One region of the Nitrosomonas sp. Is35 genome, then DNA from elsewhere that is predicted to be linked to it. Evidence: predicted binding sites of a transcription regulator. Region 1 holds the regulator's gene; the other holds the start of a gene.

Region 1 (3,152 bases):
ATCACGCTACGGTGGAGGATGTGAATCGTAAGGAAGGCATCCGGATTAGCACATTCACGGGGAACGTCGTACTGACGCAAGGAACGCTGCGCATACTGGCCAATAAAGTGGTGATGAAGGAGGATCCGCAAGGATTCCGGCATGCTACCGCAACGGGGGACTTGGTGAGTTTCCGGCAGAAACGCGATCGCATGAATGAATACGTCGAGGGATGGAGCGAACGGGCGGAATACGATAGTAAAGCGGACAAAATCGAATTGTTCCGGCAAGCGCGGCTGAAGCGAGGCTCCGATGAAGTGCAGGGCGACTATATTTCCTATGATATGACCACCGAGTTTTTCAAGGTTGTCGGCAGCAAGGAGCGCGGTGTTGAAAGCGGCCCCGATAAGCGGGTGCGTATCACCATCCAGCCTAAAAATAAACCCGAAGAATAAGTCACCGGTCAACGAGTGGAATGAATCTCATAAAATGAGTGAGTTAAGAGCGAGTAATTTAAAAAAACGCTATAAATCACGCACGGTTGTGCAGGATGTGTCTTTTTCACTGGGCAGCGGTGAGGTGATTGGTTTGCTGGGGCCCAATGGCGCCGGTAAAACGACCTGTTTTTATATGATTGTCGGCTTGGTGCCGCTGGATGGCGGCGGAATTTATCTGAACGATCAGGATTTAGGTCAGATGGCGATTCACCAGCGCGCAAAACTCGGATTAAGTTACCTGCCGCAAGAAGCCTCCATTTTCCGGCGTTTGACCGTTGAAGAAAATATTCTCGCGATCCTGGAATTGCAGCCTTTCGATGAAGACACGAAACAGCGGTATTTAGATGACTTATTACACGATTTACACATCAGTCATTTGCGCGATAATGCCGCAATCAGTCTGTCCGGAGGTGAACGCCGCCGTGTTGAAATAGCGCGTGCATTGGCGTCCCAGCCGCGGTTTATTCTGTTGGATGAACCGTTTGCCGGCGTGGATCCGATTGCTGTCATCGATATTCAGAAGGTGATTTCCTTTCTAAAGGAAAGGGGGATCGGTGTTCTCATTACTGATCATAATGTGCGCGAGACTTTAGGTATTTGTGACAGGGCTTATATCATCAGCGAAGGCCACGTGCTGGCCCAAGGTAAACCTGAAGAGATCATCAATAATGAAAAAGTTAGAGAAGTCTATTTGGGGGAACACTTCCGGCTATAGCGTTCCGGGCGGACTGCAACTGAATCGATTGGCGATTATTGTTTTTTCAGGATTATGAAGCAGACACTCCAATTAAAAGTATCGCAGCAACTCAGACTGACTCCCCAATTGCAGCAATCTATCCGGTTGTTGCAATTATCCACCGTTGAACTGAATCAAGAAATTGAGAGAATGGTGCAAGAGAATCCATTGCTGGAATTGGGGGAGGAGTGGAGCGCCCCGCCAGCGGTTGTCTCATCCGAACACCCGGAAACCGCTTCCGAATCAGCAGATTCTGACGCTATTGCAGCAGAAGCGGAATCAACCGAAGTTAAAGCGGAGCGCGAAGAGGATTTTGAGCACGATCCGGAATGGCAGCAAGACAATATTGTCTCTTATGGTACTCCTGAAGATGATGATCTGGATGGACCGCAGATACCTGATAAGCCTTTAAGTTTGCGGGAGCACTTGAATTTTCAAACCTGCTTGAGTCAGATTTCCGAGCGTGAAAAAATAATTATCGGCTTGCTGATCGACAGTCTGGACGATGATGGCTATCTGTTACAAGATTTAAACGAGTTGATGACTCTGCTGCCCGAGGAGCTAAACATCGGTGCCGATGATTTGCAAAGTGCGTTGCAACGCTTGCAGCATTTTGATCCTGCGGGCGTGGGGGCGCGCAATTTGCAGGAGTGCTTGCTATTGCAGCTACAGGCGATGCCAAGTAATGCTGGTCACCGTGACCAAGCGATCAAGGTAGTGCGGGATTATCTGGAAATTCTGGCTTCTCATGATTTCGGTCAAATAAAAAAGCTGTTGGCGTGTGATGATGAGAGCCTTCGTGCTGTCAACAAACTGATTACCAGTTTGAACCCTAAGCCGGGTGCGCAATTTGGTTCTCATAGCGAACGCTACATTGTGCCCGATATTACGGTGACGAAAAGAGGCGGTGTATGGGTTGCACATCTTAATGCGAATGCGATTCCGCGCCTCAATATAAACCATCTCTATGCTAACATACTCAAACAGGAGCATCATTCCGCGCGTCAATTAGTCAGTCAGCTGAATGAGGCCAAATGGTTAATAAAAAATATACAGCAACGCTTCAATACCATTCTGAAAGTAGCCAATGCCATCGTGGAGCGGCAGCAGCAATTTTTTGAACACGGTGCAATTGCGATGCGCCCGCTGGTGCTGCGCGAGATTGCGGAAACTTTGGATCTGCATGAATCCACAGTATCACGGGTAACGACACAAAAATTTATGTATACTCCGCGAGGTATTTTTGAGCTCAAATATTTTTTTGGCAGCCATGTTGCCACAGATTCAGGCGGCGCTTGTTCAGCCACGGCAATTCGTGCGTTGATCAAACAATTGGTACAGGAAGAAAATCCAAGGAAGCCGCTGAGCGATAATAAAATTTCAAGTATTCTTGAGCAACAGGGTATTGTTGTTGCGCGTCGAACCATTGCGAAGTACCGGGAATCGCTACAGATTCCCGCGGCAAATCTTCGCAAGTCCATTTAATCAAATTAGAGGAAGGATATGAACCTTAAACTTACCGGTAACCATGTAGAGATTACTGATGCCATGCGTGATTATGTCACTTCAAAAATCAGTAAAATTAAACGCCATTTTGATCATGTCATTGATGTCAGCGTCATTCTCTCGGTTGAAAAGCTTAAGCAAAAGGCTGAAGCTAATGTTCATATACGCGGTAAAGATATTTTTGTCGAGACCGACAGCGAAGACATGTACGCATCGATTGATAGCCTGGTTGACAAGCTGGACCGGCAAATCCTCAAACACAAGGAAAAGAATCTTGAACGGCGCAATCACGGCGCACTGAAAGATCAGGATCTTGAACAATAAGATGTTGCGGCATCATGCGGTTTCAGCATGACCCGCGGTATTATCATTTAGAAGAAAGTATTCCATTTTCCATGAATCAAATTTCGCAATTGCTGCCATTGACCAATTTC
Region 2 (3,152 bases), 550 kb from region 1:
CTTACCGCAAAGGTATAGTCTCCGTCCACCGCCTGAGTTCCACTATCAGTCTTACCGTCCCAAGCGATCGTGCTGAGTCCTGTCGGTTGCGCGCCAAGCTCAATTGTGCGAATGGCAATTCCGGCACCATCCAGTATGGTGACTTTTAGCTGATCGACGGGCTGCGCCAATTCAATGCCTGCAATAGCGCCATCCCCATTCAGCTTGATCGATGTCCCAGGTACGAATGCTTGATGTCCGATCAGTCCCAGCGCTTCAACAGAGCGGTTATCTTCAGCGCTGGTAACCAATTGCTGCAGCGTCGAATTGAGCTTATCAATACCCGATACCGTACTGATTTGCGCCAATTGACTGGTAACCTCGGCGTTGTCCAGCGGCTTTAGCGGGTCTTGATTTTTCATTTGCGTGACTAAAAGCTTTAAAAACCGGTCCTGCGGGTTTTCAGCATCCTTTTTACTATTAATGCCAGTAGTTGCACCCGTTGCGGCTGTTTGTGAACTTGCTTGCTGAACTGCATCCATTACACGCTCCTTTATTGACCAATAGTCAGGGTTTTTTGTAACAAGGATTTGGTGGTATTCATCATATCGACGCTGTTCTGATAGGAACGCGACGCTGACATCATATTCACCATCTCATCGACAACGTTGACATTCGGCATCGTCACATAGCCGTTTTTATCCGCCAGCGGATGCTTAGGTTCAAACAACTGCCGCATGGGCGACGGATCGTGAACGATACCTGCAACTTTAACGCCACTTGCACCATTAGCATCCGCTTGCAAAGTACTGAAAACCACCTGCCTGCCGCGATAAGGTTCACCGGTCGAACTGGTCACACTATCGGCATTGGAAAGATTACTGGCAACCACATTCAAACGTTGCGATTGTGCAGACATGGCTGAACTTGCGATACCAAATACATTAAATAGTGACATTTTCTATCTCTCCATCATTGCCGATGTTAAGTTTCTAAATTCATTGTTAATAAATGTAATGCTGGCATCATATTTAATGGCATTATCAGCAAATCGAGTCCGTTCCATATCCATATCCACCGTGTTTCCATCCGCGCTGGGTTGCAATGGAACCCGGTATAAAACACTATCGCCGAATATTCCTGATGCAGCAGAATTAATATGCATTGATGATGTCGTATTCATAGCTACCTTTTTCAGACTAGGCGTCGATGACAATCTGTCCTGAAGCATGCTGGCAAAATCGATATCCTTCGCTTTAAAATTTGGCGTATCGGCATTAGCCACATTGCTGGAAAGTAACTCTTGTCTTCCCACTCGCAGACTGAGGGCGTTGTGGTGATAATTTAATTCTTTATCAAGTTTGTTAATCATCGTCTCTACCGCCTGATTAAAATTATTTTCTATTCATCTATTAGCATTTAGCATGCCAGCAATAATATATGCACAAGTTAATCAACCAATCCGCAAATAAGACATGAAAGCGGTGCTATCTTTGCACTTGGATTTTTTCATGCTCGTTTAATATAGCTTCGGGTAGCGGCAATAATTGCCGGATACGGCAAAAATGAATGGTGAGATCAATCTATGATACGTTGCTTAATGACGATACTCTGTCTGCCGATGCTTGCTTCTTCTGCGCTGGCCTCACAGCACAACGCTGCAATAGCGCATCAAGAAATTCCGCTGATTAAAAACGCCATTGAGAATTTTCTTTACAACAATACGGCTTCACTGCCAGGATTGGTGCAGATCAATGTCGGTCAAATTGACAAGCATTTAACATTGCCCAAGTGTCCTCAATTAGAACCTTTTGTTCCGGCAGGCGGACGTTTATGGGGGAAAACCTCCATCGGCGTTCGTTGTGACAGTGAATTCGCAGCTTGGACTATTTATGTTCAGACTGAGATCAATGTCATGGCGGATGTTTTACATATCGCGCGACCCGTATCAACCGGACAAACATTGAGCTATGAAGATATCGCACCGCAGAATGTCAATCTGACGCAGATGCCGGATGGCATACTCACTGATGCGGCCCAAATTGTTGGTAAAGTGGCCGCCACCAACTTGCCCGCCGGTCAACCGATACGTCCGCAAATGCTGCGAGCACCCTATGTGATCGTGCGCGGTCAGACAGTGAATTTAGTGGTTCAAGGCCGGGGATTCAGTATTCGATCGGAAGGTCAGGCGTTGGCCAACGCAGCGGAAGGACAAGTCATTCAGGTTCGTAATAAATCAGGCCGAATCCTCAGCGGACTTGCACGTGCAAATTCAATCGTGGAAATTCAGCCGTAACATACTGAGCGTTTTTACCCTCCACGCACGCAGTCCCTGTGAATTTTCTGCAAGCACTGCGTAATCCCGCAATCATAATCTTCAATCAGCATTATAATACGCACTAGATTTCTTTAATACTGATAATAATCAAGCGCCTCATTGTGACAAACACAAGCCATACCACTGAAATAAAAAAGATTCTGGCTGATACCTTGGGATTGGGTAACCGGATCGATGCAATAGAACCAAACACAATTTTACTCGGCAATATTCCTGAACTCGACTCCGTCGCAGTTGTAACGATCATTCTGGCTCTGGAAAAAAAATTCTCCATCGCAATAAAAGATGATGAGATCAGTGCGAAAACATTTGCGACACTCGGTACCTTAGTTGATTTTGTAGAACAAAAAATAGCAGATCATGACAAACAACTCGGGTAAAACTTTTGTGGCAGCGATTGTTTTTTGATCGGAATCATGCATAATCGCTCACGATAGATTCGCAAACAACGAGGAAACAGATCAGTGAAGCTCCATCTAGCAAATTTCGCACAGCAATATATTTTCACGGGTTATGGTGAAGGATATGTATTGATTAATCAAACGCGCTACGAAAAGAGCTTGATCGTGTTGCCTGATCATTTGATTGAGGACTGGCCTGTACGATCCGTTCAAGAGCTTCAGGTTCAACATTTTGAAAGCTTGCTGCCGCATTCACCCGAAATCATTCTCCTCGGTACCGGCATTCAGCATAAATTCCCCAGTCACACATTGCTCAGTCAACTGACAAAATTGGGAATTGGGATTGAGATAATGGATACAAAAGCTTGTTGCCGGACTTATAATATTCTGGTTGAAGAAGGGCGTCGTGTCGCTGCGGCTCTTTTGATTTAACG

What was found. Region 1 encodes sigma-54, which starts transcription at its own class of promoters, with help from an activator protein. Its sites were predicted from a motif close to TGGCACNNTTCCTGCT; they were not measured.
Region 2: a site for sigma-54 is predicted at 1,394-1,409, ahead of flgB (flagellar basal body rod protein FlgB). Genes of this name have one in related genera too.

The regions. Positions count from the first base shown of each region.
Region 1 covers NZ_JAWJZH010000001.1:2,365,616-2,368,767, reverse strand. Annotated here, with positions in the region: gene lptA (lipopolysaccharide transport periplasmic protein LptA) at 1-434, shown strand, start outside; gene lptB (LPS export ABC transporter ATP-binding protein) at 469-1,191, shown strand; gene R2083_RS11245 (RNA polymerase factor sigma-54) at 1,246-2,697, shown strand; gene hpf (ribosome hibernation-promoting factor, HPF/YfiA family) at 2,716-3,042, shown strand; gene R2083_RS11235 (PTS sugar transporter subunit IIA) at 3,114-3,152, shown strand, end outside.
Region 2 covers NZ_JAWJZH010000001.1:1,816,895-1,820,046, forward strand. Annotated here, with positions in the region: gene R2083_RS08545 (flagellar hook assembly protein FlgD) at 1-521, opposite strand, end outside; gene flgC (flagellar basal body rod protein FlgC) at 533-937, opposite strand; gene flgB (flagellar basal body rod protein FlgB) at 941-1,351, opposite strand; gene flgA (flagellar basal body P-ring formation chaperone FlgA) at 1,565-2,275, shown strand; gene R2083_RS08565 (acyl carrier protein) at 2,419-2,697, shown strand; gene R2083_RS08570 (Mth938-like domain-containing protein) at 2,782-3,150, shown strand.